DNA from 3 places in the Brevibacillus sp. LEMMJ03 genome. Region 3 is predicted to be linked to each of the others. Evidence: riboswitches for the same ligand, from Rfam matches in the RefSeq annotation. Region 3 holds a riboswitch; each other region holds the start of a gene.

Region 1 (7,171 bases), on a different contig from region 3:
TCTTCTGGTAGACGATATACGGATCATGTTCACTCTTGCCGATTCCCCCCAATACCAGGCCGATCTTTTCCCAATCATCGTAAAAGTACTCCTGCAGCAAGGGAATGATTTTCTTTTTAAACACGCGGTGCAAATCATCCAGGGTTCGAATCCCGATGAAAAAGGCGTGACCTATCGTATGATCCCGGTCAAGCAGATAGCTGATTCTTTCGTTCATGACACGCAACAGGGAGTCAAGCTGCACTTCGTCCAAAAGATTTTCCAACAATTCCGGTTTGGGCATCATTTCTTCGAAAGAAAAACGCCTGCGCAGAGCCGTATCGAGAAGGGCAATGGAACGATCGGCGGTATTCATTGTCCCAATCAGATAGAGATTGGGAGGGAGTACAAATTTCTCCCGTGAATACGGCAACGTGACAATCGTTTGATTTTCCTCATGTACCCGCTTGTCCTCCTCCAAAAGGGTGATTAACTCCCCAAAAATCTTGGATATATTGCCGCGGTTAATCTCATCGATCACGACGATAAAACGTTCCGCATGTTCAAACGAAAACGGAGTTCCATTTTGCAGCGCCGCCTGCACAACTCGCTTACGCTCTTCGTACGTGGTCTCCTTTTTCCCCTCCTGTTTGAGTCCGCTGTATAATGCTTCGATGGCTGCTCGTTTCAACACCCCGTCATCAGGAACAAAGTTGCCATTGCCATCCGAACGCAATCCTTCCACAAAATCTTCGTAAGCGTACGACTGATGGAACGTTGTAAAAAAGATTTGGTTCTTCTGAATCAATTGGTTGAAAGCATCCTTCATCTTGCTTCGATTGCCCAGCTTACTCAATTCTTCGTACACTTCAGCATCGACAATCTCAAGCGCCTTATTCACAATATGATAGGTCTTGCCGGTGCCAGGCGGACCATATAGGATGATGTTTCTGTCTCCAAACGGCCGGTTCACACGCTTGCTCTGTGCAGGGCTGCTTTCTTCCTCGGTTTGAAAGATCATGCGGATGTGCTCATCTTTTTTTACCTGCTCAATCGTGCGTCTGTAGCTGCCAAGACCAGGCAACTCCCGCTCTTCAAGCGTCCATTCAACGGGCAGGGTATGTCCCAATTCATCGTCATATTGATAACCATCTACCGGATCTTCCCGTACAATGCCGATCGCCCGAATTCTCAGCATGGACTGCCCGTTTTTGGTATAGGTTGCTTTCAGCGCAACACGGTCGCCTTTCCGGATGTTGAAAAAGGCTTTTACCGCTTTTTTCTCCTTGTCTTCCGCATGTTCAGCGTCAATCAGCTGCTGCAATTGTTCCGGTTCGTTTTCCAGCTCTTTGCTAAAATCACGGGACAGATAGTTGGTTGCAATGATCCCTTTATCGATGAACGTCTGGGAATGGTTGATGTCGCCGTATGAGTAACCCACCAGCCAATAGCGTTCCGCTTGATCCACGTGATAATGATCCCAGAGAAATCGCCCCAGGGTCAGCACGTCCCACGAAGAAAAAGGTTCCAGCTCCTGCAGTTTTTTTCGGATCTTGGCGTTGATCACAATGATGTTCGTTTCACGTAACGGCAGTTCCTCATCCAGCTGTAAATCCCTCGCGATCGGGACCAGGACAGCCTTTGAATAGATATTGAAGAAACGTTCAGGTACGTATATGTTCAACAGCTTCAACAAGACCATGTCCCACACAAGGGAATCGGTGGTGTCTATCTCGTCAATCCGGTTCTCCTTCGCCAGGCGAATGACGGATACGATCTTTTTCTTCACCCCTTCAAATTCCCGGGTCAATTCGTCCCCTTCCAGCAATGTCTTCTTGTTCCCGACCCCCTTGTAGTAGCGGCCGTCTTTTCCGCAATAAATTCCGAACTTGGAAGAGTTGCCCCCTCCGATACCTGCCAGAATCTGTTTTCTTTCCAGCCAGTAGACAAATGTATCCTTTGAGTTGCTGCGGGCATATTCCTCGATCTTCATCGACTCCAAACGTTCCAAGGGAAATCGGGCCAGAAAACTGTCACGCCCCGCTTGATCGGATTGGAGCTGTTCGTCGGATACCGTGTACTGTTTCGCCTTTTCCATGAGTTCATGCAATGTCATGCTTGCCTCTCCTTCTCCTGCTGTTCATGTAGATGATGATTACATTGATCCTCTTCCGCTAAATCGATCTCGGTTCCTGCCACCGGGTTTCCATTCTTGATTCGATAGACTGAACAGATAGCGCTCTCGTCCCACCGTTGTCAATTTTTTCTGCATGGATACCTCTATCATAAACGCCACCGTGACAAATCCTGTCACGGAAACATACGTTTTCACCAAGAAAATCCCCTCATCGAAAAGGAGGGGGCAGTGTGCAGACAAAGTGACTGCTGAGGGGAGAAGCACGTTTCCGGCATCCGCTCCGTGCTCGCCACAGCAAGGAAGCATAGACTGCACGCTCCGCACCGATTTGCGGGGGATCGCCAAAGCCGCATCGCTACGCAGCCCATTCAGAGGTGGCGCTCCTTTTTCCCGCAAATCGCTGCTCCGCTCGGTAGGGCTCACAAGTCCTCTGCCTGGAAACATGCTTCTCCTTCGATACAATCGGTTTGTCTTCAGTCTGTCCCCTTCTCGAAAAGGAGGGGGTGTGTCGCACATGCGCTCGCGACCGGCGCCAGCCTGTTGTCGATCGTTCACTCGTCAAGACAGCCCACAATTCCCCTTCCCATCCTTTTTTAGACGTGAACGGTCTCACTGTATGTACGAGCCAATTCTCTGTATTCCTCAAGCAATTGCATGCGGTATTCCTGCGGCTCCACCAATTCGGCATCGTTTCCGTACTGCTTCATCCAGCGCAAGAACTCTTCAGCCCCGCGTGTCGTTACAATCAGCAGCAAGGAACCATCCTGTTCGTCGATGAATTGTGGCGGGGAGTCATAGTGATGTTCCTTGATGTAACGGGCAACTTTGCTGGAAAAGCGGACCTTGAACGTGACTTCGTCTGTTTCGGCCTTGATTCCCCACACTTTATCCAGATAGCGGTCAATGTCGAAGTCATCTTCAATAAAAAACTTCTTGTTCGTCAGTGCGATGGACCGGAATCGGTTTAGCCGGAACGTCCGAATCTCCTCGCGCTCATGGCAATATCCGATCAGATACAAGTAACCGCCCCGAGGCACGAGGTAATATGGATCAATCATCCGTCTTGTCAGATCGTCCCGGTACATCGTGTAGTATTCGCACGTGATCGTCACTTCCTGGATGATGGCCTCAATGATTCGCTGTATGATCAGATCCTGCTCCGGGTTGGACTGTTCCGTATGAATCCGAATGCGTTTACTGATCTGCAGCAGCTGATCATTCACTTGAAAGCGTGTTAGAATTTTGTCCATTGCCGATTGGAACGATCGCTGAAACGGATGCCCTTTCAGTTTCGTTTGGCCTGAGAGTATCGGGTAGAGAGAAATCGCGAGGTATTCTTCCGTCCCCAGCTTCCCCGGTGTCTGAACGTACTTGTCGATGAGATAATACCCTTTGTTTCCTTCCCGCATGATTTGAATGCCACAGTCATCCAACCGCCTAATGTCGCGATATATGCTCCGAACGGAAGTGCCGGCCAGGTTGGCAAGTTCCGGCGCGGTAATGCCTGGACTTTGTTGAATGGTGGTTAGGATGAAAAAAAGGCGTTGAATCAAGTCCATGGTGTTCACCCCAACATCGGAAAAGTCATCCCTCTAACCATTCGTGTCAAAAAGTCTGAAACCTATCATTGCATGATCATTTTGTTTTGGCTTTTTACACCGTGCGAGATCACCGAAGCGGGTTACCGCTTCTATTAGTACCTACTCCAGGCCTAAATTTAGCTATTTGACTGTCATAAGTGACTGCTTCTTGGGGTTGATAACTGACTGTGGCTCCAAGCAGCAGCTCTAATGCAATCGTTACTGAAGAAAGTTTGCGGAACATGTTGTGCTAAAAATTAAAATGCCCACCTTTATTGAAAATGAGTATAATTTGTTGCTGAGATTTCACCGCTGAAGTTAGGACAATGGAAGTGATACATCGTTTGTCCTTCTTTCCAAACCAACGATAAGTTAATAAAAATTTATGCAAATGGTCTATGATAATTTTTGAAAATGCGTTACAATCGAACTAGCAAAAAGGAAAAATTTACGTTAAGGGCAAACTAACCGAAAGGTTAGGACGCAAAGCTACGGGTCTAAAGTCATAACGACCATGATCGCCGGGCTGCCGGAATTAGTTCTATATCACATGCTCTATTTTCGGCTGCCCTTTTTTGCAAAAGGGGGCTTTTTTATTTTCAAAATGTGAAATGTAGGAGGTTCAGCGAAATCAAATAAGTCAAACTCATTTGGCGTACAGTTTATTCCACATTAAAAAACACAGAAAATCGGAGGGAGTACTATGAATTTTGAGTGGACAAAAGACCAAATGATGTGGATTGAAAAGGTCAGACAATTCATGATCGACTTGGATGTAGAAAATGCTTTAAAAAGCGAGAGCGAGCAGCTGCCTTGGCAGATTCGCCAAGCGTCCGGCAAACAGGGACTAATTGGCCTGGATGTTCCGAAGGAATACGGAGGCGAAGGTTTGAGCGCCGTTACAATGGGACTTCTTTACGAGGAATGCGGCAAATTCGGAGTCAACACCCGCGAAGTCATCGGCGCCGGACACGGCAACATGATCGCCAAATTCGGAACTCATGAGCAAAAAAGCAGGTATTTGCCTTCACTCATAAAAGGAGATTTACTGGTGGGCGTCGGTTTGACGGAACCGAACTGCGGTTCCGACCTGGCCGCTATCGAAACGTTCGCTCGTAAAGATGGAGCGAATTACATATTGTCGGGCTGCAAGGAATGGGTAAGCCGTGTGGAGGAGGCCGGCGTATTCGTCGTCTTCGCTCAAACGAAGCACGGTTCCGGAACGAAAGGCTTGACCGCCTTCCTTGTCGATATGAACGATCCCAATATCGAGAAATACGCCCTGGAGCCGATGGGAATGAAAGGTTGGTCCTATGGCGGCTTCCGGCTTCACGATGTCGTGATTCCGGCGGAGAACCGATTGGGTCTGGAAGGGGAAGGCTTCCGGATATTTAACCAACACTTCGGCTATTGGCGGGTACTGATGGGAATCATCTGCGTCGGAGCGGCCAGAAAGGCACTGGAGCAAGGCGTGCAGTATGCCAAAGAACGGATGGCCTTCGGCGGTCCGATCGGCCGGTTTCAGTCCGTCATGCACAAAATCGCCGAGCACGCGACCCTTCTGGAAACGGCAAGTCTGCTCAGCCTGAAGGCGCTGGACGTTTTGGACCGCGGTCATTCCAATACAATGGAAGCCTCGATGGCCAAATGGTATTCGACGACCACGGCCTACAAGGCGATCGACGACATGCTGCAGATCCATGGCGCCCGGGGCTACGTCAAGGAATACGGCCTTGAGCAGAAACTACGCGACGTGCGCGGCCTGATGATAGCCGACGGCAGCACGGACGTGCTGAAATCGTTAATTGGCCGGGATTTGATGGGCAGGGAAATCTACGATGCGATGCTGGGGCGCGCTCGGGAAGAACAACCACTGCGCGTCCTCAATATGGTGCCATAACCTGCCTTACCATATAAAACGGACATCGATATAGACAGGAGAGCGAACCATGACTGTGAATGAAGGACTTGAGAATGTCGTTGTCGCCAAAACCGCGGTCAGCCTTGTAGACGCAGAGAAGGGGAACCTGGTGTACCGGGGATTTCACGCCAGGGATCTGGCCCGCGATAAAAGCTTCGAGGAGGTCGCTTATCTTCTCCTGCACGGAAATCTGCCGGACGTAGACGAGCGCAAGGACACGCTGGAAAAGTGGGCGTCCGCACGGGAGCTCCCCGCTTCCGTCCGAAACGTCATCGACGCCCTTTCCGAAACGCACGACTTGATGAGCATGCTGCGTACCGCTGTCTCCGCGCTGAGCATCGATAGCCCGGAATATCCGCCTACTTTGCAGCAAGCCACCTCCGTCATCATAAAGCTGCCCGTGATCATCGCTTATTGCTACCGTCGGCTCAAGGGCCTGGAGCCTGTTGCTCCCCGGCCCGACCTCGGGCATACCGCTAACTATTTATACATGCTGAGGGGTACGGAGCCGTCCCCCGTCCATGTTCAGGCGCTGGAAGCTTATTTGAACCTGCTGATGGATCACGGGATGAACAGCTCCACCTTTACCGCCCGCGTGATCGCCTCGACCCGTTCGGATCTCGTTTCCGCGATCACCGGAGCCATCGGCGCTTTGAAAGGACCGCTTCATGGCGGAGCCCCTTCCTTGGTGCTGGACATGCTGAAAGACATCGGCACGAAAGATAACGCTGAGCCGTGGATCAAGCGGCGCTTGGAAAGCGGAGGAAGATTGCCGGGCTTCGGACACCGCGTGTACAAAACGAAAGACCCGCGATCCGAAGCTTTAAGGCTCATCGCCACCGAATTGTCAGGCAGTGATGCCTGGCTCGATCTGGCCGTGCACGTGGAGCAAACAGCCCAGGATCTGCTGGCCGTATATAAACCTCACCAAAAGCTGTATACCAATGTGGAGTATTATGCGGCTGCCGTCATGAATGCGATCGGCTTCGAACCGGAGCTGTTCACGCCGACCTTTGCTTTAACGCGGTCGGTAGGCTGGTGCGCGCATATCATTGAAGCCTCCCAAGGCCGTTTGGTGTATCCGGATTCCGCTTACATCGGACGATTGCCTTCTGAATAACTTTTTGGGGAAAAGGAGGCCGATCAATGGCACGCCGACAAATCATTATGTTTTTGGCCACCATGAACGTGTTCATCTTGTTGTACGCGCCTCAGCCGCTGCTGCCGTGGCTGTCCGATAAGTACGGCATCTCGATCGCAACAGCCAGCTTGACGATCTCCCTGACGATCATCGCGCTCGCGGTTTCATCGCTCGCGCTGGCGCCGCTGTTTGATCGGTGGGACCGCAAGAAAGCGATCGGGATTTTTTGCCTGCTGCTGATTGTTCCGAGCGCCATGCTGGCCATAACGGACTCCTTCACCTGGATTTTGGTCTGGCGGGTCGTGCACGGCTTGTGCATCCCCGGAGTGACTGCCGTGCTGGTCGCCTACGTGTCCGAAGAATTTCCGGCCGACCGGCGCGGCCGTGCGCTCGGCGCCTACGTCAGCGCCACC
Region 2 (7,171 bases), on a different contig from region 3:
GATGGCGTCCCGCAGGTCCTGCGGAAAATTGGCAAACGGCAGCCCGCACACCACCGCGTCCAACTGTCTGATGCCGCATCTCTCCATGATCCGGGTCAGCTCCCGCGCATCCCCGCCGACATGCAGCTCCGGATAGCGCGCGGCCAACTGACAGCGCATCCCGTCGTCCTTCTCCAGAATCAGCGCCGTGCAGCCGGGTTGTTTCCGCTCGCGGATCATCCGGGTAAACACGCCCGTCCCCGCCCCCAACTCCGCCACCGCCGTCGCTGTCGTCCAGTCGATCGGCGCCAGCATCCGCCGGGCAAGCTGGCGGGAGCTGGGCATGATGCTGCCGACCGTCCGGGGCGAGCGCAAAAACTTGCCGGCAAACAGCAGCCCGTCCGCAATCGGCCCCCGGCCCGGCGTCGGCATGCCTATTCGTTCAGACGTGCCTTTCATCATTCCTGTCACTCCCTCTCTTTGTTGTCCCTATCCTATCGCGGAAACCTTAGCAAAAAGAGAGGGAAACGCTTAAGAATTTCTGAAGATTGCCGGGGGGATCGGACAGAGAGGCCCTTCCTTCAAGCGTGTGCCCTTTTCCATAAGAAAAAAACAGTCTGCACGAGACTGTTTTCTGAAGGATTCCCCTATGCCTTGCGCCGCTTGCGCAGGGCGGCCAGCGCCTGCACCATCTCTTCCTTGTCGATTACGCCGAGCTGGTACAGTTCACGGATTTCGTCTTCGATCAAAAGGAGGTCGCCCTCCGGATCGCCCGTGTAGATAAACAGACCGTATCGCTGCAAAAACGCGCTCAGGTCAAAGTCGCCCGGCTGTTCCTTCAACGCACTCCCTCCAAATCGGCCGCCATGCGGGAAAGCACGGCATCGTAGTCAAACTCGACGGCAAACCCGGTGATGACGACAATGTTCGCGTGCGGGTACGCTTCCTGCCAGGCGGCCTCCTCATCCGGTTTCAGCCCGACGATGTACAGCGGATCGCGGGACAATTGCTCGTCCTCCGCCAGCAGCCGTAAAAACTGATGGCACTTTTCCTGTTCGGCAGCAGCGTTGAGGACGATGACGCAGCGCTCCACTTCGCCCGTCCGGCGCAGCTCCTGTATCATCTGAAACGTTTTGGCCGTAGGCACGAGCGCGTTCAGCTCGGGAAAGCGGTCTAGCAGTTCGTCAAGCCAGTCGTCTTCTTCCCAGGCCAGGTAGTAGATCATTGCAGTAGACATGATTGACAACCCCTCATGTGCGGATACATCGCGGATTTCAAAACGATGTGTGACTTCCTGTTATTATACCACGCCGGCGGGGCGGCGTCCCGGTGAATCGCTTGACTTCGACAAAACCATCCCGTAAGGTGGAAACAGCATGACAAACTGTGTGGAAAGAGGTATGGTTCGCGTGAAAAAGAAGTACCTTGCCCTCCTGTTCCTGGTCGCCTTCCTCACCATGTTGGGCTTTGGCATCATCATACCGATTCTCCCGTATTTCGCCGAAAACGTCGGCGCCTCTTCGCTGCAGATCGGCATTCTGTTTGCCAGCTACAACATCATGCAGCTCTTGTTCGCCCCCATCTGGGGCATGCTGTCCGACCGGATCGGCCGAAAACCGCTGATCGCCTTTGGCTTGTTCGGATTTTCCGTCACCTTTATCCTGTTTGGCCTGGCCGAGAGCTATGCCGCGATGCTGGCTTACCGCATCATCGGCGGGATTGTCTCCGCCGCCGCGATGCCGACGGTCACGGCGATGGTGGCCGACCTGTTTCCGCCCGAAGAACGGGCGAAGGGAATGGGCGTGATCGGCGCCGGAGTCGGCCTCAGCTTCGTGTTTGGTCCCGTCCTCGGCGGCCTGTTGAGCGGGTGGGGCTTTGCCGTTCCGTTTTTCGTCTCGGGCGGGGTGGCGCTGTTGACGTTTCTGATCATTCTGTTTGCGCTGCCGGAAAGCCTGCCGCGAGAGAAGCGGACGGGCAGTTCCCGGGACAAGCGGGGCAATCCGCTGGCCGCCCTGTTTGGACCGCTCTCGCTCCTGTACGGCATCATGTTCATCGTCTCGTTTGCCTTTTCCGGCCTGGAGACGACATTTGCCCTCTACATAAACGATTTGTACGGTTACTCATCGAAAGACCTCGGCTACATGTTTCTCGTCATGGGGATCATCTCCGCCTTCGTCCAAGGGGGACTGATCGGCAAAATGGTGAAGCGGATGGGCGAACCGCTCGTCCTGACCATCGGCCTGATCCTGTACGGCATCGGTTTCTTTGCCATCCCGCTGGCCGCCAATTTTTGGACGCTGGCGCTCACGCTCTCCCTGTTCGGAGCGGGGCAGGGCATGATCCGCGCCACCGGAACGGCGATGATTACGCAGCGGACCACCCAGGGCCAGGGCGTCACCAGCGGAACGATCAGCTCCATGGACAGCCTTGGACGCATCCTCGGTCCGCTGGCCGGCGGCGCCGTCTACGGATGGTACCAAAGCGGTCCGTTCATCGTCGGCGGCGTATTGATGGTCGTCATGCTGGTCTTGTTCCGCGCCCGCTACCGCAGGCTGCCGGAGCCCAGCGCCCAAGCGTAGGATGCCCACCATCCTTTCGTAATCGAACGCCCGGGGGAAAACGGGGAAGGCCCGGGCTTGACCGGGGCTTCCCCGCTCCATGACAAAAGGGAGTGCATCGATACGGGAATCGTAATCGACACACTCCCTTTCGTTTCAGGAAGAAAGCTACACTTTAAACCTGTTTACCGTTTCCATCAAGCCCGTGGCGATTTCACTTAATTGTTGAGCGGTGGACGCCACTTCTTCCGACGATGCGGTCAGTTCTTCGGAAGAGGCTGCGACTTCTTCCGTGGTCGCCGAGTTTTCCTCTGTAACGGCGCTTACCTGCTCCACCCGTTCCATCACGATATCCTTGAACTTCACGATCTCGTCCATGGCCATGTACGTCTTCTTCATCAGAGGGGCGATGTTTTCGACGGAAGCCAGGATATCCGCAAAGGATTTTACCGTATTTTCCACCGATGTCACCTGCTCCATGACGGAGGCTTCCACGTTCTGGGACGTTTTGATCACTTCATCCGTATCGTTGTGGATCGATTCGACCAACTGGAGAATGGTATTGGTATGCTGCCTGGACTCTTCCGCCAGTTTTCTGACTTCTTCCGCCACCACCGCAAACCCTCTGCCTGCTTCTCCCGCTCTTGCCGCTTCAATGGCCGCATTCAACGCCAGCAGGTTGGTCTGGTCCGATATGCCGGAAATGATATCGGTAATGCCGCTGATCTCCTTGACCGAGTCGGTCAGAATCCCCACTTTCTTGACAACGACTCCAATGGCTTGTTTGATCTCCTCCATGGAGGTGACCAGCTTATCCATTTCTTCTTTTCCGATATGGGCTTTGTTCTCAGCCGTTTCGGTTTCGTCCTTGACGTTTTGCAGTTCCTGATACACATGTTCGATGTTGCTGGTCAACTGCGACAGAGCCCCGACAATCTCGGACAAATCCTGGGCCTGAGTGGCCGCTCCCGCTGCTACGTGCTGCATGGTCGCAGCAAGCTCCTGATAGGATGCCGACATTTCCTCCGAAACAGCCGCCAGGTTTCGGGAATGATCCGTCACTTCATGCGAATTGCTCTTTACCTCTGTCAATGCTTTTTTCATGTTGTCGATGACCACTACCAACGACCTGTTCATCTGGGCAAATTCGTTTTTGCCTTCCGCTTCCAGCGAAACGGTGAAGTCATATGCCGAGAGCCTTGCCAGGACGCTGTTGATCTGAGCCATGGAGCCTTTCATCAGTGTTGTCAGGAGCAGCGTCAGGCCACCAACGATCACGGCGATTCCGACAGCAAATCCAATAAACAGGTTTTTCGCCTGCTGGTATTCCCCGTCGGCTTGATTCACCACTTGTTTCGCCTCATCCGCCTGCAAGGTCACCAGTTTGTTGATATTGGTTTGAACAGCGTCAGCATACTGGGTGAGTTGGGCTCTCTCTTCTTCCGTCGTTGCCACGTTGGACTTCAATCTGCCGATAAACGAGTCCACTGCTTCCAGATAACGGGTATAATTCCTGTCGATTTCGTCAATAATGGCCCTCTGTTCCTCGCTCATCTCATGATTCCGAACGTGGAGGATGCTGCCTGCGCTGGACTTTTGGGTTTCGATCGACTGTACCACATTTTGATCATAGCGATTGGCAAACAACAGTTTTGCGGATTCAAGCCTGATGCTGTAAAAGTCCGTTTCAAACTGCTTCAGTGCAAGGGATTTGAGCATGTTTTTCTCGTACAGATCGTCCATGTCCTGGCTGAACGCTGCCATGTTGTTCAAGGCGGTGAAGGAAAGATATCCGACGGAAACCAATGTGACGACAAATAATGTAAGCAATAATGTGGTGATTTTCACATTTTTGGCTACGTTCTTGTGTTTTACAACAATTGCATGATGAACTTGCTCATTGTCAACTGCATGTCTTGCTGCCACTTTTCAGACCTCCAGATTTCATGATTACGGTTGCCACTCATCCTTGACTCTCGTCAATCCCTGCCAAATTCGGGTCTCACCCCCTTTTTCTGCCAAAAAACAAAAAAGCCTTCCTGCTAAAAGGGCAAGAAGGCTTAAAAAAAACAGATTGGCAACCGGCTGCCATAGTAAACGAAGTTACCTTAGGCCCTTAGCTTTGCGTCCCTACTTTTCAATAGGTTTGCCTTTTTCCAAAATATATCAATTGTCGATATAATGGTAACTTATACCGTTGCGTCCCGTCAAGGGGGACACATTTTCTCCTGCCTGCTCTCCCGGCTAGCTCTCCTGCCGCTCCATCCACTCGCGGTACAGGGCGTCGATCTCCTCCGTCAACCGCTCCAGCTCCTGCTGCCAGCCGATCAGTTTCCGGTAGTCCGTCTCGCCGCCGGACAGCAGGGCCATCACCTCATCCCGCCGGGCTTCCCGCTCGGCGATCGCCCGCTCCAGTTCCGCCAGCTTGTACGGGTTGGGCCGCTTGCGGGAGCTGGCCGCATCCGGGCCGGAACCGGCCGGTTTCATCGTGTGCGGCATCGTTTCGGCATGCGGCCGCTTTTCGCTTTGCAGCGGCTCCCCCGCTTTCCGCGTGTTCTCCGCCGTCCGGCTGCCAGCCCCGCTGCGCCGCTGTCTTCGTTTTTCCCACGCCTCTTCAAAGGTTCCCTCGTCGTGGACCAGCCGGCCGTTTTCCACCCAGTAGACGCCGTCCACCATCTTTTGCAAAAAGTACCGGTCGTGGGAGACGATGAGCAGCGATCCCTGAAAGCCGGCCAGCGCCTCCTCCAGCGTTTCACGCGCCTCAATGTCCAGGTGGTTGGTCGGCTCGTCCAGCACCAGCAGGTTGACGTCCTGGTGCATCAACTGCGCCAGCCGCAGGCGCATCCGCTCCCCGCCGCTCAACTGGCCGATCCGCTTGAACACCTGTTCGCCGTAAAACAAAAACTTGGCCAGCCGGTGACGCGCTTCCGCCTCGGAGACGGCCGCCGTCTCCCGAAACACGTCGATCACCCGCCGCTCCTGGTCCCCCTCCAGCGCCCGCTGGGAGAGATAGCCGAGCTTGACTCTGCTTCCGATCCGCACCGCTCCCTCGTCAGGCGGAAGCTCACCCACCATCATCTTAATCCACGTCGACTTGCCGCAGCCGTTAGGGCCGAGGAGCGCTTTTCGCTCGCCGTAGCGCAGCAGAAGGGAGGCGCCGTCAAACAGCCGCTTCTCCCCGAACGACTTGCTCACGCCCTCCGCGACCAGCACCTCTTCGCCGCTCCGCTCCGCCTTATGAAACGCAAGGCCCATCCGCTCCGCTTCCAGACGGGGCCGTTCGATCCGCTCCAGACGGTCCAGCGCCTTTTCCATGCTTTTCGCCCGGCGGTGAAACGCCTCGTTGGGCGGATTGGAACGGTTGCCCCACTCCTTCAGCCGTTTGATCGCTTCCTGCATCTTTTTGATCTTTTTCTGCTGCTCCTGGTACTCGGCAAACTGGCGCAGCAGCCGCTCCTCCCGCTCTTTGACGAAAGCGCTGTAATTGCCGATGTAGTGTTCCGCCACGCCTCCGTCGAGGTGGTAGATGGAACTGACCACCGCGTCCAGAAAGCAGCGGTCGTGCGAGATCAACAGCACCGTTCCCGGATAGTCGCGCAAAAACCCCTCCAGCCACTCCATCGCCTCCAGGTCGAGATGGTTGGTCGGCTCATCCAGGAGAAGAACGTCACTCTGCTGGCAGAGCAGTTTGGCCAGTCCCGTCTTGGTCTGCTCCCCTCCGCTCAACCGCGCAAAGGGCGTGGACAGAAATCCCTCGGAGAGGCCCAGGCCGTCCGTCACCTGTGCCATGCGGGCTTCCCACTGATAGCCGTCCAGCCGCTCAAACTCGGACTGCAGCGCCTGGTAGCGCCCGATCAGCCGCTCCAGCTCTCGGTCCGCTTCACCGACGCAGCTCATCTCCCGCTCCAGTGAGCGCATCTCTTCCTGTATCGCCAGGACGTCGCCAAAGGCGCTGGCGATCACGTCCCGCGCCGTCCATTCCGGCGGGTACTGCGGCGTCTGCGGAAGGTAGGCCCAGCGGATGCCCTTCGCCCGGAACACCTCTCCCGTGTCGGGCTGCTCCAGACCGGCCAGCAGCTTGAACAGCGTGGTTTTGCCCGCGCCGTTCGGTCCGACGATGCCGACCCGCTCGCCCGCCTTGATCTCCAGCGTGACATCCCGCAGCACGGGGTCCGCTCCGTACGACTTTTGCACGTGTTGGGTCGCGATGATGATCATGGAAAAACGCCTCCTTGGGGTTGTGCCACCGCCCTGCCCGACAGACAGGTCCGGCCAAGCGGGCCCGCTCCCGCCCGGAAACGTTGGAAACGCCTCCTGCTCCAGGCAGCACGCTCTCCGGCCGGCCTTTTTTGGACGCAAAAAAGCCGCAGGCCTACACCTGCGGCATCGTCGCGCAATCGGACAGTCGATGGGTTATCGATGCATGGTACGCCTTGGTTGATTCCGCTCAATTGTATGACCAAAAAAGGGCAGACTACCCCCTTGGCGGATTCCCTCATGCGTCATGCTGGTAACTTCTACCACAAACCACGCTTGAACGGCACCAAACACGTACCTGCACCTCCTTCCCCAGGATGATCGTACCAATCTTTTCTATCTTATTACTTTACAGCATCCGGGTGGGAAAGGCAACA
Region 3 (7,171 bases):
GCCCACCCGACCAGAAAGCCCACGTAGGGGTGAAACGTCTGCTGCGCGTACGTGTAGGCGGAACCGGCGGAAGGAAACACCCGGACCATTTTGCCATAGCTCGCCGCCGTAAACAAAATGGCCAGCAGGGTGAGCAGATAGGCGGCCGGGACGTGACCGCCCGTCTCCTCCGCGACGATGCCGTACGTGTCAAACACTGCCATCGGCGCCATGTATCCGAGGCCGATAACGACGATGTGCCACAGTTTTAAACTGCGGTGAAGCTCTGATTGCTGTTGCATGGGCAGTCCCCCTCCGAAAGATGACATGAATTATTATACAGTTAGATGAAAAAATATCCACACTTTTCGGACTGCCCCACTCAAAAAAATCCCCCGCCCAGGTGAGCGCATGCTGCACCCGGCGGGGTCCCCAAGAATATGGAAAAAGCTGTTAACCGCGTTAACAGCCTTTCCACTTATGCTCGAAATTATCCCTGCTTCGGCAGTTCAAACGAACTTTTCAGCGAAACGATCCGGTTGAACACCAGTTTGTCCGGGGTCGTGTACTTCGGATCGACGTTGAAGTAGCCGTGGCGGAAGAACTGGAACTTGTCGTGCGGCTTGCTGTCCTTCAGGTTGGGCTCGACAAAGCCGTGCAGCGTTTCCAGCGAGTTGGGATTGATGTTTTCCAAGAACGAATCGCCGTCCTCCTGCCCGTCCAGAATGAGCGGTTCATACAGGCGAAACTCCGCCGGAACGGCGTGCTTGGCGTCCACCCAATGGATGGTCCCCTTCACTTTCCGGCCGGTGAACCCGGTGCCACTCTTCGTCTCCGGGTCGTACGTGCAGTGCAGTTCCACCACGTTCCCCTGTTCGTCCTTGATCACGTCGTGGCACTTGATGAAGTAGGCGTGCTTCAGCCGCACTTCGTTGCCCGGGAACAGGCGGAAGTACTTGCTCGGCGGATTTTCCATGAAGTCATCCTGCTCGATGTAAATCTCGCGGGAAAACGGGATTTGTCTGATGCCCATCGCGGGATTTTCCGGGTTGTTTTCCGCGTCCAGCATCTCCACCTGGCCTTCCGGATAGTTGGTGATGACCACTTTCAGCGGGCGCAGCACGGCCATCGTGCGCGGCGCCTTCAGCTTCAGGTCTTCGCGGATGAAATGCTCCAGCATCTTCGCGTCCACCACGCTGTTGCTGCGGGAGACGCCGATTTCCCGCGCAAACGCCCGGATCGCTTCCGGCGTGTAGCCGCGGCGGCGCAGTCCGGCGATGGTGGGCATCCGCGGGTCGTCCCATCCGTCCACGATTTTTTCGTCCACCAGCATTTTCAGCTTGCGTTTGCTCATCACCGTGTTGGTCATGTTCAAACGGGCAAATTCATACTGGCGTGGCACGTGCTCCATCTCGCACTCGCGAATGACCCAGTCGTAGAGCGGACGATGGTCTTCAAACTCGAGCGAGCAGAGCGAGTGGGTCACGCCTTCGATGGCGTCTTCCAGCGGGTGGGCAAAGTCGTACATCGGGTAGATGCACCACTTGTCTCCCGTGTTGTGATGGGTGGCATGGGCGATCCGGTAGAGCACCGGGTCGCGCAGGTTGATGTTCGGCGAGCTCATGTCGATTTTGGCGCGCAGCACTTTTTCGCCGTCCTTGAACTCGCCGTTGCGCATCCGCTGGAACAGGTCCAGGTTTTCCTCCACCGAACGGTTGCGGTACGGACTCTCCGTGCCCGGCTCCGTCAACGTCCCCCGCGTTTTGCGGATTTCCTCGGCGGAGAGGTCGTCGACGTACGCCTTGCCTTTTTTGATCAGCAGCACCGCGCGATTGTACATTTCCTCAAAGTAGTCGGAAGCGAAATACAGACCGTCCCACTCAAAACCCAGCCATTTGACGTCTTCCTTGATCGCTTCCACGTACTCGGTGTCTTCTTTCAGCGGATTGGTGTCGTCAAAGCGCAGGTTGGTTCTGCCCTTGAACTCGTCAGCCAGCTCAAAGTTCAGGCAGATGGATTTGGCATGCCCGATATGGAGATACCCGTTCGGTTCCGGAGGGAAACGGGTAACGACTTCTTTCACTCGTCCCGCCTGCAAATCCTCGATGACGATGTTGCGGATAAAGTTGGATGATGCCGACTTGTTTTCCAATTGAATCAACCTTTCACTTCACCTTTACATTCAATAATACTGATTCCTCATCGAGAGTTCAACAAATCGGGCCTCCCCCGTCCCGCCGCACACCGCCGGGGCACTTACCGCTGCAGCAGCCGGTCGTAGTAGATGTTCACGATGGAATCCAGCGGCTTGCGCTGTTCGACGACAGCCAGAATCTTCTCCAGATGCTGCGGGCGCACCAGATGGGCGAGCGGCTGCGGAACGCGGGCAAACTGGCGGAACGCTTCGCTGGCTAGGGCATCCCAGTACGCGTGATAGCGCAGCAGATCGTCCGGCATCACCCTGACCCGGTCGGTGCCCGTTTCCGGCAGGCAGTCAAACGGTTCGTCCAGATTGAGCGTTCCGTAATCGTCGGTAAGCTGTTCACCGGGCTGAATGTCCCGGGCGGCCAGCTCCAGATCGTAGGCCGTGCCGACGCAGTTGGCGTGAAAGCTGTGGTTGACGAAGCGGGCCTTATCCCAGCAGAGAATGTACGCTCCATGCTGATTGCGAAACGAGTATTTCAACACGTCCTGCTTGCGCAGCGGATCAAGCGATTCCACGTAAGACGGGTCCAATACCTGATCGAGATCGTCCAGCACCCAGACGATGGTTCCCTTGGGAATCAGCTTGGTGGCAAAGACTCCGTACCCGATTTCATCATGAATATACCGCAGTTCCGTATCCGGATGCATCATCGTCTCATTTCCCTCCTTGGCGAAGCGGCCCTGTTTTCTACATCATAAGCAGTCCGGCCGGCTCGGGTGTGTGCAGAGAAAAAAGTTTTCCGCCAAGAGAGGGAGGATCGGACGATGGTCACAAATACAACAGAATTTTTTCATTTTATTATTAAACATCGGGACGTTTTTACCGATCTAATGAAAGGAGATGTGATTTTTCCAAGTCGATTGGACTGCTTGCACCGCGGGATGAAATGAGGATGGTCTCATTTCCCGTTTTCTGAATTTCAAGACCAGCCATTGATATCGAAACGGCAAACCCGGGGAAACCCGGCGGCGCAAAGCTACAGGGGCTACCTCCGCCGCGTGCGGACACGCCAGCCAGTTACCGAAGTATTGATGTAGGACAGACCGATGATCCTATGTCATCGGTCTTTTTATGTAAACAAGCGGTTGCAGGCCATAGGGGGAGGTGAAGCGCCAGACGTACGGACCATCCATCGCAACTCGCTTCTACAACAAGACAAAGGAGGAACGATTGTGAAAAAGTTCTGGACAAAAATCAGCGCGCTGGGTCTGGCCGGCGTTTTAAGCCTGTCCGCCTTCGCACCGGCGGGAAATGCCGCCAACCGTCCAACCTCCATGTCGCCGAACGGCATGGTTACCTCGCCGCACTACCTGGCTACCGCTGCTGCACTGAAGACGCTGCAGGAGGGCGGAAACGCGGTAGATGCCGCGATCGCGGCGGCTTCCACGCTGACCGTCGTCTATCCCCACTACACCAGCATCGGCGGAGACAACTTCTGGCTGATCTACAACGCAAAAACGAAAGAACTGCGCGCCCTGAACGGCAGCGGCCGTGCCGGGGAGAAAGCGACCATCGAGTTCTACAAGAGCAAAGGGTACGATAAAATCCCGTCCCGCGGTTACCTGGCCGCCAACACCGTCCCCGGAGTCGTTTCCGGCTGGTGGGAAGCGTACAACTACGCCCACAAGGAGATGAGCGGCAGCAAGATCCCGTGGAACAAGCTGCTGGAACCGGCGATCGAATACGCCGAAAAAGGCTATCCCGTCTCTCCCAACCAGGTGTACTGGACCAAGTACGCGACCGATCCGACCGACAACGAACTGAAAAATCTGCAGCGCTTCGAAGAGTTCCGCAAAATCTACCTGAAGCCCAACGGCGAGCCGTACCAGGCCGGCGAAATCATGAAGCAAAAAGACCTGGCGGAAACCTTGAAAGTGATCGCCAAAAAAGGGGCGGACGGATTCTACAAAGGCGAAATCGCCAAGAAAATTGTCGACGACGTGCAGAAAAACGGCGGCCTGCTCACCCTGAAAGACTTTGAAACACACACCGCCACCTGGGCAAAGCCGATTTCCGTCGACTACCGCGGGTACAAGGCGTACAACGTGCCGCCCAACTCGCAAGGGATGGCCTCGCTCTCCATTCTCAACATCCTGAACAACTTCGATCTGAAGAGCATGGGCGAAGGCACCCCCGACTACTACCACGTGATTGTCGAAGCGACCAAGCAAGCCTTTGCCGACCGTGACAAATGGCTGACCGACCCTGAGTTTGCCGACATTCCGCTGGATTACCTGCTGTCCAAAGAGCACGGACAAGAATTGGCCAAGCGCATCGACATGAAACAGGCAGCCAAAACCGTGGAGCCGCTCGATCCGAAGGGGGACACCGTCTGGCTCGGCGTCGTCGACAAGGACGGCAACGCCGTTTCGATGATTCAAAGCCACTACTTCGACTGGGGCTCCGGCATCGTCGCCAAAGGCACCGGCGTACTGCTGCAAAACCGCGGCAGCTACTTCTCCCTGGATCCGAACCACATCAACCGGTTGGAGCCGGGCAAGCGCACCTTCAACACCATCAATCCGGCGATGCTGTTTAAAGGAGACAAGCCCTACCTCCTCTACGGAACCCAAGGCGGGGAAGGACAGCCTCAGACCCAGGCCGCCCTGGTGACCCGCATCGTCGATTTCGGCTTCAGCGTACAGGACGCGATCGAAGCGCCGAGATGGCTGCACGGACGCAACTGGGGCGCTTCTTCCAACAACCTCAAGGTGGAAAGCCGGATTCCGCAGGACGTCCTGGACGAACTGATCAAACGCGGTCACCCGGTCGAGAAACTGGAAGCCGCCTACACGGATCAAATGGGCCAATCCGGGGCGATTCTGATCGATCCCGTCACCAACGTGAAGTTTGGCGGCGCCGATCCGCGCGGAGAAGGAGCAGCACTCGGATATTGATTCACTCCAGACTGCCGGGAATGTTCCCGGCAGTCTGAATGCTTTCACGCTTCAGACGTTCGAACAGGCCTCATCATAAAAGGAGGAATTCCCTCGTGTTTGTCTTCGGCAAACTTCGAAACAAACTCATTGTTTGGTTTCTTGTCGTAGCGATCATTCCACTCATCGGCACCTCCCTGTACATCACCACCAGCAGTTCGGCAATCATCACGGACAAGCAGCGGCAGTCCTACATCGACCTCGCCCAAAGCACCGCCATCGCGATGGATCAATACCTGGACAGACGGATGACGGAGGTTCAGGTGCTGGCCCGCTCGTCGGACATCCAATCGACGGACGCTGCCGCGAAAAACCTGTTCATCCGCTCGTTCACCGAGGAAATGAAGATCTTCGACGGCAACACCTTCATCTCTCCGGACGGGAAAGTGTCCGCCGACACGTTTCCGAAAAGCGTCGGCATCGACTTGTCCGAACGGCCGTTTTTCAAGGACGGGATGGCCGGAAAATCCAGCTATTCCGATATCGTGATCGCCAAGACGACCGGCAAGCGATCCATCGTCGTCGCCTCCCCCGTCAAGAGCCAAAGCGGCCAAATTCTCGGCGTCCTGACCGGTCTCGTCAACGTTGACCAGTTTACCGATACCTTCCTGCAAAATCTCAACCTGGGCAGCGGCGGGTACGCCATTCTCGTGGACAACAAAGGGCTGATTCAAGCCCATCCCAACAAAGAGCTGATCGGCAAAGCGGTGGATGAAGCCGGCCTGCCGCAGGGGTTGGCCGAGATCCTCAAGAAAGGCGGCACCGAGACGGCCTCCTATACCTACAGCGACGCCGGCAGCGAGTACATGGTCGCCTATGCGCCTATTGCGAAAACGAAGTACGGCTTGTTCCTGCATATCCCCGTCCAATCCATTACGTCGGCCGTGACCGCTCTCAACAGCAACATCGCCGTCATTGTGGTCATCGTCAGCGCTCTTGTGATCGCGATCGCATTCGCCGTGTCGCTCCGGATCACGCGGCCGATCAAGGAAGTGGCCACCGTGACCAAACGCATCTCCGATGGAGAACTGACGGTGGAGCCGCTCCGCATCCGCACGCAGGATGAAATCGGCCAACTGTCCCGGGCCGTAAACGCCATGGTGGAAAATCTGCGCACCATCATCCAGCAGGTGAACGCCAGCGCCGAAAATTTGGCTGCGTCCGCGGAAGAGCTGACCGTAAACGCCGAACACACGAGCAAGGCCACCGAGCAGATCGCCACGACCATCCAGGAGGTGGCGTACGGCGCGGAGCGGCAGGTGCAAAGCGTGGAGGAAAGCGTCCGCGCGATCCAGGAGGTGTCCTCCGGGGTTCAGCAAATTGCCGCCAGTGCGGAAAACGCGGCAGATTCCGCCCTCAGGGCTTCGCAAATCGCGATCGACGGCAACCAGACCATCCAAACCGTCGCGCAGCAAATGCAGTCCATCAACGAGACGGTCAACCAGATCGCCCGCATCGTCAAACGGCTGGGTGACAGTTCCCAGGAGATCGGTCAAATCGTCCAGGTGATCACCGACATCGCCGAGCAGACCAACCTGTTGTCGCTCAATGCCGCCATCGAAGCGGCGCGGGCCGGCGAACAGGGACGGGGATTTGCCGTCGTGGCGAACGAAGTCCGCAAACTGGCGGAACAATCGGCCCAGTCCGCCCAGCAGATCGAACAGCTCATTCTGGCCATCCAGCAGGAATCGGACCTGGCCGTTCAATCCATGGAAAAAGGGACAAAAGAAGTGGCGCTCGGGATCGAGGTCGTCAACGAAGCCGGCAAGTCGTTTGAACAGATTCAGGATTCCGTGACCCACACGGCCGACCAGATCCAGAAAGTAAAAGACCACTCCCGCCAGATGACCGCAGGTACGGAACAGGTCGTCCAGTTGGTCACCCAAATCGCCGAAGTGGCGGAAAATTCCGCAGAAGGAACGCAAAGCGTCTCCGCCGCCACCGAGGAGCAGTTGGCCTCCATGGAGGAAGTCACTTCTTCCGCCAGCTCGCTGGCGAGAATCGCCGAAGAGCTGCAGGCCCACGTCAAACGCTTTAAGATATAAGCAAA

The links. Region 3 has a riboswitch for cyclic di-GMP ahead of ggt (gamma-glutamyltransferase). Riboswitches for the same ligand answer to the same signal wherever they lie in the genome.
Region 1: linked by a shared signal. The riboswitch ahead of FOI68_RS14730 (acyl-CoA dehydrogenase family protein) and the one ahead of ggt (gamma-glutamyltransferase) in region 3 are both predicted to bind cyclic di-GMP.
Region 2: linked by a shared signal. The riboswitch ahead of FOI68_RS05820 (methyl-accepting chemotaxis protein) and the one ahead of ggt (gamma-glutamyltransferase) in region 3 are both predicted to bind cyclic di-GMP.

The regions. Positions count from the first base shown of each region.
Region 1 covers NZ_VKJN01000011.1:24,390-31,560, reverse strand. The annotation lists gene FOI68_RS14740 (McrB family protein) at 1-2,095, opposite strand, end outside; gene FOI68_RS14735 (helix-turn-helix transcriptional regulator) at 2,710-3,675, opposite strand; cyclic di-GMP riboswitch class I at 4,145-4,230, shown strand; gene FOI68_RS14730 (acyl-CoA dehydrogenase family protein) at 4,400-5,596, shown strand; gene FOI68_RS14725 (citrate synthase/methylcitrate synthase) at 5,646-6,737, shown strand; gene FOI68_RS14720 (MFS transporter) at 6,764-7,171, shown strand, end outside.
Region 2 covers NZ_VKJN01000003.1:234,950-242,120, reverse strand. The annotation lists gene FOI68_RS05840 (class I SAM-dependent methyltransferase) at 1-441, opposite strand, end outside; gene FOI68_RS05835 (YqgQ family protein) at 627-821, opposite strand; gene FOI68_RS05830 (hypothetical protein) at 818-1,216, opposite strand; gene FOI68_RS05825 (MFS transporter) at 1,389-2,558, shown strand; gene FOI68_RS05820 (methyl-accepting chemotaxis protein) at 2,706-4,385, opposite strand; cyclic di-GMP riboswitch class I at 4,611-4,698, opposite strand; gene abc-f (ribosomal protection-like ABC-F family protein) at 4,782-6,755, opposite strand.
Region 3 covers NZ_VKJN01000007.1:148,357-155,527, forward strand. The annotation lists gene FOI68_RS11145 (APC family permease) at 1-281, opposite strand, end outside; gene FOI68_RS11150 (glutamine--tRNA ligase/YqeY domain fusion protein) at 470-2,140, opposite strand; gene FOI68_RS11155 (SET domain-containing protein) at 2,236-2,835, opposite strand; cyclic di-GMP riboswitch class I at 3,121-3,210, shown strand; gene ggt (gamma-glutamyltransferase) at 3,460-5,082, shown strand; gene FOI68_RS11165 (methyl-accepting chemotaxis protein) at 5,178-7,166, shown strand.